DNA from 3 places in the Neobacillus sp. NPDC097160 genome. Region 3 is predicted to be linked to each of the others. Evidence: predicted binding sites of a transcription regulator. Region 3 holds the regulator's gene; each other region holds the start of a gene.
What was found. The regulator LexA, encoded in region 3, represses DNA repair genes until DNA is damaged. The targets are predictions, from matches to a motif close to CGAACATATGTTCG.
Positions count from the first base shown of each region.

Region 1: the regulator LexA is predicted to act here: its motif matches at 1,670-1,683, upstream of ACIQXV_RS04765 (YqzH family protein).
Region 2: the regulator LexA is predicted to act here: its motif matches at 1,538-1,551, upstream of parE (DNA topoisomerase IV subunit B).

Region 1 is NZ_JBIWDU010000003.1:97,674-101,457, forward strand. Features, by position in the region: gene ACIQXV_RS04760 (DEAD/DEAH box helicase) at 1-1,285, shown strand, start outside; gene ACIQXV_RS04765 (YqzH family protein) at 1,409-1,600, opposite strand; gene ACIQXV_RS04770 (Y-family DNA polymerase) at 1,747-3,006, shown strand; gene ACIQXV_RS04775 (YolD-like family protein) at 3,025-3,360, shown strand; gene ACIQXV_RS04780 (CDGSH iron-sulfur domain-containing protein) at 3,401-3,607, opposite strand; gene ACIQXV_RS04785 (iron-sulfur cluster biosynthesis family protein) at 3,743-3,784, shown strand, end outside.
Region 2 is NZ_JBIWDU010000005.1:152,378-156,161, forward strand. Features, by position in the region: gene ACIQXV_RS09085 (sensor histidine kinase) at 1-821, shown strand, start outside; gene ACIQXV_RS09090 (CoA-binding protein) at 927-1,352, shown strand; gene parE (DNA topoisomerase IV subunit B) at 1,639-3,618, shown strand; gene parC (DNA topoisomerase IV subunit A) at 3,615-3,784, shown strand, end outside.
Region 3 is NZ_JBIWDU010000020.1:102,336-106,119, forward strand. Features, by position in the region: gene ACIQXV_RS24430 (MerR family transcriptional regulator) at 1-101, shown strand, start outside; gene glnA (type I glutamate--ammonia ligase) at 138-1,472, shown strand; gene ACIQXV_RS24440 (DUF4257 domain-containing protein) at 1,532-1,819, opposite strand; gene lexA (transcriptional repressor LexA) at 2,022-2,645, opposite strand; gene yneA (cell division suppressor protein YneA) at 2,807-3,133, shown strand; gene ACIQXV_RS24455 (YneB family resolvase-like protein) at 3,146-3,784, shown strand, end outside.

The sequences.
Region 1 (3,784 bases), on a different contig from region 3:
TGATGATATGGGGCTTGGCAAAACACTGCAAAGTATTTCGTTTATTTTATCAGAGCTAGCTGACATTCGTGAAAGGAAGCAGCCGGCTCTGATTGTCTGTCCATCCTCTTTATCATATAACTGGCTAAGTGAAATGATGAAGTTTGCTCCGGAAATTCAGGCTGTTGTTGTGGACGGTAATCAGGCTGAACGGTCCCATATTCAAAAGGAAGCCACAGATATGGACGTGATCATCACATCCTATCCACTGCTGCGGCGGGATATCAAATGGTATGAGAAAAAAACCTTCCATTCGGTATTTTTTGATGAGGCCCAAGCCTTTAAGAATCCGATAACCCAGACTGCACGTGCGGTAAAAAGACTTAAGGCTGATTACCGGTTTGCGCTTACCGGTACACCTGTAGAGAATTCACTGGAAGAATTGTGGTCCATTTTTCACGTGGTATTTCCTGAACTATTCAAGGGACTAAAAGAATACAGCAATCTAACAAGAAAGAAAATTGCGCGAAGAGTCCGTCCCTTTTTGCTGCGGAGGATGAAGGAGGATGTGGCTTCCGAGCTTCCGGAAAAATTGGAATTCGTGGAGACAGCAGAGCTGTTCCCGGAGCAAAAGAAGCTGTATGCCGCATACTTGGCGAAGCTCAGGGAAGATACGCTGAAACATCTTGATAAGGACACGATTCGGAAAAATCGGATCAAAATTCTCGCTGGTTTGACCAGATTGCGACAGATTTGCTGTCATCCTTCTTTGTTTGTGGACGGGTATCAAGGTCGTTCTGCGAAATTTGAAATGCTGCTAAGAATCATAGAGGAGTCTAGGCTTTCCGGACGTAGAGTGCTGATTTTTTCCCAGTTCACGAAAATGCTTGAGTTAATCGGGAGAAATTTAGCGCTTAAGGGGCTTCCATTTTTCTACCTGGATGGCGGGACTCCATCTGAAGAACGATTGGAAACCTGCAATCGGTTTAATGAAGGGGAACGTGACTTTTTTCTGATCTCGTTGAAGGCGGGAGGAACAGGGCTTAATCTGACGGGAGCGGATACGGTTATCTTATATGACATTTGGTGGAATCCTGCGGTCGAAGAACAGGCTGCCGACCGGGCGCACCGCATTGGTCAGAAAAACGTCGTCCAAGTCATCAAACTCATTACTCGCGGCACCATTGAAGAGAAAATCAGCGAATTGCAGGACAAAAAGAGACACTTGATTGAAGAAATTATCGATTCTGAGGAACGGGAGAGTTCTGGTTTAACGGAAGAGGACATTATGGAAATCTTATCTTAAAAAAACTCATGAGGACAGTTTTGAGGAAGTTGGCCCCATTATTGTCCGCATGAGCCCTTCATGAGGACAGACCGCATGGTTTCATTTCGATTACTGTCCCATGATTTCCTCTATAATCAACAGTTAGTCTGCCAAAAACTCATATACGACATCATTGACAACCTCATATAGATCTGCAGTTGGATCCTCTTCTTTTAATTGAAAAATCCGCCCAGTCAACACTTCTAAATCACTGTCACCAATCGGCACGGAATCCCCCTCATAATACTGTTTAAAACAGTTCTTAATCATTTTGACCACAAGTTTTTTCTCCATCGACACACACCTCTCCACCATTATACTGCTTTTTGTAATCGAAAGCCTGTGAAAAAATTCCATTGAATACGAACGCATATTCGCTTAAAATATGAATATGATAATAAGGAACTAATGTTCGATAATTTAACTATGGGGGAAAAGTCATGGTCGATTACAGCGCATTACCGAAAAATAAAATTTTATGCGTGGACATGAAAAGCTTTTATGCGAGCTGTGCCGCTGTCATACTCGGGCTCGACCCTTTGAATTGCTATTTAGCGGTAGCCGGAAACAAAGAGCGGCAGGGAAGTGTCGTGCTTGCTGCTTCACCGCGGCTAAAAAAGGAATTTGGCATCAAAACAGGCTCACGGCTGTTTGAGATTCCAAAAGATCCGCGTATTCAAATAGAGGAGCCGAAAATGGCCACGTATTTGCGGATTGCAACAGAAATTTCCCGTGTGTTTAACCGCTATGTGCCAAAAGAAGCCATTCATGTCTATAGCGTCGATGAGAGCTTTATTAAAGTGGATGGTGCACTTCATTTGTGGGGGGATGCTCATACCATTGCCCAAAAAATAAGAGATGATATTGAACGCGAATTTCAGCTGCCGTGTGCCGTCGGAATTGGCCCTAATATGTTACTTGCAAAGCTTTGCCTTGATCTTGATGCCAAGAAAAAGGGAGTGGCGGAGTGGACATTTGAAGATGTCGAGACAAAGCTGTGGAACGTATCGCCGCTTCGGGAAATGTGGGGAATTGGCAGGCGCGTGGAAAAAACCTTAAATGGCATGGGCATTTTCACGGTCGGTCAGCTGGCTCGTTATGATTTAGAAAAGCTGGAAAAGAAATTCGGCATTATGGGGAACCAGCTTTATTACCATGCCTGGGGAGTGGATCTTTCCGATTTGGGGGCACCAATTATCCAAGGGCAGATCAGCTTTGGAAAAAGTCAAATTCTGTTAAGGGATTACAAAAAGGAGGAGGAAATTAAGGCGGTTATTTTAGAAATGTGTGAGGAAGTCGCCCGAAGAGCGAGGACACATCGAAAAGCGGGGAGAACAATCAGTCTCGGAGTTGGCTACAGTCAAGATGAGTTTGGCGGCGGTTTTCATCGCTCCAGAACCATCCAACAGCCAACGAATGTGACGATGGAGCTTTACCGTGTCTGCCTTGAATTGTTTCATGAACATTATACTGGTAAAACGGTACGGCAAATTTCGATTGCTATTAGTAATATTATCGACGACTACGAGCTTCAACTCGATCTTTTTGACATGGGTGCCTATAAGAGGAGGGAGCTTGGCTATGTAGTAGATTCTGTTCGCAAGCGCTTCGGTTCAGGTTCCTTGCTCCGCGCTGTTTCTTATACAGCTGCAGGAACTGCGAAGCACCGGGCAACACTCGTTGGCGGACATAAAATGTGATGAAAGAAGGCGAGACGTATGATTCGTGACCGTGGAAGAATCAAATGGACGTCGATGATGCTTCCTGAGCACGTGAAACTGCTCAGGGATTGGGTAAAAGAAGATGGGTACGAACAGAAAAGAGAAATGGATGAGCAGCAGCTTGAGCTTATGAATGACACCTTATCCGAAGCAATTGAATTTGATCAGTTTGTTACGATTACTCATTATCGGAATCGGAATTATGAGATCGTGATTGGAAAAATTCATTACTGGGATGAACTAACGCAAAGGATTCATATTGTAGACCGTTTTGAAGAAGTGCACCGGATTCCGATTGATACAATCGCCGACATCAGGATGACCAATTTATAAAAAAGAGCGGCTCCCTAAGGAAAGCCGCACTCTTAAACACTTAATCTTCTTTTGGAACCCGAACTTGGGATTCAAGGTTCCCTTTATGCGAGCCATCGCAAAACGGTTTATTTTTAGACAAACCGCAGCGGCAAAGAGAAAAGGATGGTTTTGTTGTATACACATTGCCTTGGCCATCGAGCAATTCTACATCACCGGTAATTCTAAGTGAACCATTATCATTTACTTTGATTTGAACTTTTGACATAAAGAGCCCCCCTTTTAACTTTGAGATTAACTGGTATAACAGGAAAATGCAAACAAAAGATTACGAGCAAAAAAATAAGCAGCCCCTAAAACATGTGATACAATCATTATATGCTAGAAGAGGGGTGCTTTAAACGTGGAAATAATCATTACAGAAGCTGCAGCTAAAAAAATAACT
Region 2 (3,784 bases), on a different contig from region 3:
ATCATGACTTGCTAAAAAGGTATGATTTAATGGTACACCAAAATCGGTATTTAGAAAAAAGGGTCCAGGAAGAAGCGGCCAAAAATAAGCAGATGGAAAATCTATTAATCGAACAATCCAGACTTGCGGCCATGGGAGGTATGGTAGCCAGTATAGGGCACCAATGGCGCCAACCGCTAAATAATTTATCGTTATTAATGCATGACTTAAGAGAGGTACTCGAATTTGGCGAAATGAACGAGCAATACATTGATCGATTCACAAGGGAGAGTATGCTCCAAATTAAACATATGTCCCGTACAATAAATGATTTTCGTAAATTCTATAAACCGAATCGGGAAAAAACACTATTTTCCGTTGGAGATTCGATTGAAGAGGCCTTGTCAATCTTTTCTATAAGTTTAAAAAACCATGAGATCCAGGTGGCTTTTGAATACAGGGGACAACAGATGGCCTACGGCTACCCGAATGAATATAGCCAGGTTGTCCTAAATGTTTTAACAAATGCCCGGGACGCCTTTGTTCAAAAGAACATTAGCCATCGAAAACTATCGATAAAAATTAGTGAAACAGGAGAATTCGTTACAGCGGAATTCATTGATAATGCCGGCGGAATCCAGCCGATCCTTCTAAAGAAGGTTTTCGAGCCCTATTTTACCACAAGGGAAAACGGAACTGGTCTCGGCCTATATCTAACAAAGCTGATTCTTGAAAAGATGAACGGCAATATCTCGGTTGAAAACACCAGTGATGGAGCCCGAATCAGCCTATCCGTACCAAAGATTACCGCTGCAATGAAACAGGAACTTGTGTCGGTATAATCATTCAGTTGGAGCGCTCTTCCGCTTTTCTATTGAAAACGTTTTATTATATTTTTATTGTAAAAAGAGGTAAAATAAAGGAAACAATTTATAGGGGTGGTTATCTTGGCAATAGAGAATCCAAGTCGTGAGGAAATTGGTGCTATTTTAAAAAAAGCCAAAAGAATTGCAGTAGTTGGTTTAAGTAATAAACCTGACCGCACTTCTTATCAAGTTTCTGCTGTGATGCAAAAAGCCGGATATGAAATTATTCCAGTAAATCCAACATTTGATGGCGAGATTCTTGGTGTTAAGGCAGTGGCATCCTTAAATGAGATTGAGGGACATGTTGACATCGTAAACGTATTTCGCCGCTCAGAGCAATTGTTTGATGTAGCAAAGGAATTTGACGAAATCGATGCAGACGTCTATTGGGCACAGCTTGGACTAGCGAATGAAGAAGCATATACGTTTTTAAAGGAAAAGGGCTATACAGTTGTCATGGATCGTTGTATTAAGGTTGAACATGCATTAACAAGGAACCTGCCATAACAAATAAACGTCATTTCTCTTCAAAAAAACTGCTGATCATTGGCAGTTTTTTCTTTTTCTTTGCCTAAATTGTGTAAAAAACAAGCGGCCAAATAGGGGTATTTTAAAATACATATTTGCCAAATCGAAATAAATCGCTACAATTAAGCATAGACGCCGCAAGAAATGTGTTAAAATAAAAGTGGCGAACATAAGTTCTATTTACTTAAATAAACGAATACATGATACTTTTAAACGAATAATTTATCAGTTAGTTTTTTTTGTAATGTATGAGAGGGGTATTTTAGTGGCAAGGAATCAGCAAGCTTTTGATTATAATGATGATGCCATACAGGTACTAGAAGGTCTTGAGGCAGTTAGAAAGCGACCTGGAATGTACATTGGCAGCACCGATTCACGCGGCCTCCACCATCTTGTTTATGAGATTGTTGACAACTCAGTCGATGAGGCGCTTGGTGGCTTTGGTGATCAAATCATTGTAAAAATACACAAAGACAATTCCATTAGCGTAATTGATAAGGGACGCGGAATGCCTACAGGAATGCATAAAATGGGGAAACCCACACCTGAGGTCATCTTAACAGTACTTCATGCCGGTGGTAAATTTGGCCAAGGCGGCTATAAGACAAGTGGCGGTCTGCATGGTGTTGGTGCTTCTGTCGTCAATGCGTTATCAGAATCATTAACCGTCACGATTAAACGAGACGGATTTGTTTATGAACAGCGCTTTGAAAATGGTGGTAAGCCTGTGACAACACTAGAAAAAATCGGTAAAACCAATCAATCAGGGACGACGATTCATTTTAAGCCGGACTCGTCTATTTTTTCGACAACTACTTATAACTTCGAAACCTTATGTGAGAGGTTAAGAGAGTCGGCCTTTTTGCTAAAAGGTTTAAAAATTGAAATCCATGACGACCGAAATGACCTTCATGAAGTGTTTCATTATGAAAATGGGATTGAAGCTTTTGTTGAATATTTAAACGAAGAGAAGGATGTCCTTCATGCTGTTGTCAGCTTAGAAGGGGCACAAAATGGGATTGAAGTTGATTTTGCCTTTCAATTTAATGATGGCTATTCGGAAAATGTGCTATCATTTGTCAACAATGTCCGCACTAAGGACGGCGGTACCCATGAGGCAGGCGCTAGAACAGCCATGACTCGGGTATTCAACGATTATGCCCGCAAGGTCTCTTTGTTAAAAGAAAAAGACAAGAACCTAGATGGTTCAGATATTCGCGAAGGGTTATCAGCGATTATATCCGTTAGAATCCCTGAAGAACTGCTCCAATTTGAAGGACAAACGAAAGGGAAACTGGGAACGAGCGAAGCCAGATCGGCTGTTGATGCTGTTGTGTCTGAACACCTCACCTATTTTCTTGAAGAAAATCCTGATATAAGCTCATTGCTCATTAAAAAATCGATAAAAGCCTACCAAGCACGTGAGGCTGCAAGGAAAGCTCGTGAAGATGCACGAAGCGGAAAAAAACGAAAGCGCGGGGAAGCCCTTTTATCCGGTAAACTAACACCAGCACAATCTCGTAATCCGCAAAAAAATGAACTTTACTTAGTCGAGGGTGATTCTGCAGGTGGTTCAGCGAAGCAAGGCCGTGACCGCCGCTTTCAGGCAGTTCTTCCGTTAAGGGGTAAAGTAATCAATACCGAAAAAGCAAAACTGGCGGATATTTTTAAAAATGAAGAAATCAATACAATTATTCATGCGGTTGGCGGCGGCGTTGGTTCTGACTTTAACGTTGAAGATATCAACTATGATAAAATCGTCATTATGACGGATGCCGATACGGATGGTGCACATATTCAAGTATTATTGTTAACATTCTTTTACCGCTATATGAAGCCGCTCATTGAATCGGGCAAAGTGTTTATTGCTCTTCCGCCACTTTATAAAGTAAGTAAAGGGACAGGTAAAAAAGAAATCATTGAGTATGCGTGGAATGATGATGAACTGCAGGGTGCCATCAAAAAAGTCGGCCGCGGCTATATCATTCAAAGGTATAAAGGTCTTGGTGAAATGAATGCCGATCAGCTTTGGGAAACAACAATGGATCCAGAGACAAGAACACTGATCCGAGTGAAAATTGATGATATTGCAAGAGCAGAACGTCGGATTACGACGCTAATGGGTGACAAAGTAGAACCGCGTCGTAAATGGATTGAAAGTAATGTGGCATTTGGTTTGGAAGAAGATGACTCCATTTTAGAAAATGAAAATATTACGGTCTCCGAGGAGGGTTCTGAAGGATGAGTGCAACTGAAAAATTCCGTGACTTGCCTCTAGAAGATGTGCTTGGTGATCGTTTTGGCAGATATAGTAAGTACATTATTCAAGAACGTGCTTTACCGGATGCTAGGGACGGATTAAAGCCTGTTCAGAGAAGAATACTCTATGCAATGCATTTTGAAGGCAATAC
Region 3 (3,784 bases):
ATGATCAGCTTAGAAAGCTGCTGCGTAACGAATTAATGCATTCAGGCAGAAACAATCGATCCACATTACGTCAAGGTGATATGTCTCGATTTTTCCATTAAAGATGTTGATTTTTTAAAATAATTGGGGGTATTAAAATGGCAAAGTATTCAAGAGAAGATATCCAAAGATTGGCAAAAGAGGAAAACGTGAAATTCATCCGATTACAATTTACTGATATTCTTGGAACGATTAAAAACGTGGAGATTCCTTTCAGCCAATTGGAAAAGGCGCTTGACAACAAGATGATGTTTGATGGTTCTTCTATCGAAGGCTTCGTAAGGATTGAAGAATCTGATATGCAGCTTTATCCTGATCTAGATACATGGGTGGTTTTCCCTTGGACAGCTGAAAAAGGAAAGGTTGCTCGTTTAATTTGTGATATTCATACTCCTGATGGAAACCCGTTTGCAGGTGACCCCCGTAATAACTTAAAAAGGGTATTAAAAGAAATGGAAGAGCTTGGCTTCACAAGCTTTAATCTTGGACCTGAACCAGAATTCTTCCTATTTAAATTAGATGAAAAAGGTGAGCCTACGCTAGAATTGAATGACCAAGCCGGTTATTTTGATTTAGCACCAACAGATTTAGGTGAAAACTGCCGCCGTGATATCGTACTTGAGTTAGAAGAAATGGGCTTTGAAATCGAAGCTTCACACCATGAAGTAGCACCAGGACAGCATGAAATTGACTTTAAATATGCTGACGCATTAACAGCTTGTGATCAAATTCAAACGTTCAAACTTGTAGTAAAAACAATTGCGCGTAAACATGGTTTACATGCAACATTTATGCCAAAACCATTATTCGGTGTCAATGGATCTGGAATGCACATGAATCTTTCTTTATTTAAAAATGGAGAAAATGCTTTCTATGAGCCAACTGGTGACCTTCAGATGAGTGACAATGCCCGTCATTTCATCGCGGGAATTCTAAAACACGCACCAAGCTTTACAGCAGTAACTAATCCTACCGTTAACTCTTTTAAGCGTCTAGTTCCTGGTTATGAGGCACCATGTTATGTGGCATGGTCTGCACAAAACCGTTCACCATTAATCCGTATTCCGGCATCACGCGGATTAAGTACACGTGTCGAAGTGCGGAGCGTAGACCCTGCAGCAAATCCATATTTGGCAATGGCAGTGCTTCTAAAAGCAGGCCTAGAAGGAATTAAAAATAAATTAACTCCTCCTGCACCGGTGGATCGTAACATCTATGTTATGAGCAAGGAAGAAAGAATCGAAGAAGGAATCATCGATCTTCCTGCAACATTAGCACAAGCATTGGATCTATTAAAGGAAGATGAAGTGATTGTTTCCGGTCTTGGAGAGCACATCTTCGAACACTTCGTTGAGGCAAAAGAGATCGAATGGGATATGTTCCGCACCGTTGTTCACCAATGGGAACGAGACCAATATATGAGCATGTACTAAAAATAAGCATAAGCAAAACACCCAGATTGGATTACATCCACGTACTGGGTGTTTTTTTGTTATTTTTCTTCACTGTTTTGTTTCAACAGTTTGAATCCAGAAAGAACGGTATCACCACCAATTCCTGCTATAGCGGAAAAAAAAATGATTTCCACCAATGAATTTGGAGCGGTATACAAGACGAGGAGAAGGGACGCAACTGCACCTAGAAGCAATTCTTCTAGAAAACCGAGATAAATGAACCTTTTCGTTTTTCGAGGCATGACGAGTTTTCCATACTTTCGAACATGTCCAATAATCCCTACCGACCCACCAATAACTAACGAGAAAATAATGTCCGTTAACACTGTTTCTCACACTCCTTAAGCCTATTATTTTGGGACCTAAGGTAAATCATGGTGTACTATTATTATATTTAATATTTCCAATATGAGCATGAGTAAAAATACTGAATTTTCCATATATTTATCCAGGATGTTGTACTTTTATAAATTTTTCCCAATAAAATAGCATAAAAAAGAGCCGGACATATGCCCAGCTTTTTTGATTTTAATGAATATGTCGATAAACACCAATGACTTTTCCTAGAATCGAAACATTTCTTAAAATAATCGGATCCATGGTAGAGTTTTCCGGCTGCAGGCGAATGTAGTCCTTTTCCTTAAAAAATCTTTTACATGTTGCTTCGTCTTCCTCGGTCATCGCAACGACAATCTCACCGTTATTAGCGGTTTGCTGCTGCTTCACAATCACGTAATCCCCGTCAAGAATCCCGGCTTCTATCATACTTTCACCCATGATTTCCAGCATAAAGACATGCTCATCAGCGGGAGCCATGCTTTCCGGAAGTGGAAAATACTCTTCCACATTTTCGATTGCCGTAATGGGAAGACCTGCGGTAACTTTCCCAACTACTGGAACATTTACAACTTTGTTTCTTGGTATATGTGCTGCCTCGTCCACTTCTAAAATTTCAATAGCTCTTGGTTTGGTAGGGTCTCGTCTGATAAGTCCTTTGCTTTCCAATCTAGCTAAATGGCCGTGAACAGTAGAGCTGGATGCAAGTCCAACAGCTTCGCCAATTTCTCTCACGGAAGGTGGGTATCCTTTACTTTTAACCTCTGCTTTAATGAAATCGAGGATATCCTGCTGCCGTTTTGATATTTTTACCATGATAAAATGCACCTCGCCTGGTTAATGTTGTCTTTATTATAGCATGTTCTGGTAGTTTATACAAACATAAGTTCGAAAAAATAGTTGACAACAAACAAACGTTCGGATTATAATAAAATTAACTTGAAGAGAACGTATATTCCTATAAGAGGTGTAAAAACATGAAAAAATTATGTAAGCAATACTCCTATGCTATTATTCTTATCATTGTAAGCTGTACCTTTGCCTTCATATTATCATTTCAACATCATGCAAATGACCAGGATCAATATGTTAAGGTAACAATTTCAGAAGGTGATACGCTTTGGCAACTTTCTAACCAATATGCCGGGAAGCATTCATTATCAAATGATGAGTTCGTAAGTTGGGTAAAGAAGCATAATGAAAACATCAGTGATCAAATTTTTCCGGGCGAAGAGATCGTCATTCCGGTTAGCAAAAAGATATCTTTGCAAACAACAGAACTAGCTAGTGCCCCTGAAGAATAGAAAGGAAATTTTATGAAAGCAATCATATACTGCCGTGTCAGCACGAATAAAGAAACCCAGGAAACATCATTAAATCGTCAGGAAGAGGAACTGATTCATCTCGCGAAACAGTGCCAATTTGAAATCGATGCCATAATAAAAGAAAAAGCGAGTGGTTATGATTTTGAAAGAGATGGCATACTACAGGTATTAGAACGAATAAAGGATCCACAAGTACAGGCATTATTGATCCAGGACGAAACACGGCTTGGAAGAGGAAACGCCAAAATTGCCCTGCTGCATTGTATCTTAAAAGAAGGAATTAAACTTTATAGTATTTCCCATAATGGTGAATTGGAACTGTCAGAATCGGATTCGATGGTGTTGAAAATCGTCAGTATGGTGGAAGAATATCAACGAAAGCTTCATAATGTGAAAATAAAACGCGGCATGAAACGAGCGGTTGAACAAGGGTATGAACCGCAAAATAATTTAAAAAATCTGGGCAAAGACTCTGGCAGAGAAAAAATCGAAGTCCCAATTGAACAAATTATCAGGTTGAGAAACAATGACTTAACCTTTGCAGAAATAGCCGCAACACTTAGAGGCTTTGGGTATAAAGTTTCAAAGGCAACCGTACATAGAAGATACCAAGAATATATGGAATCACAA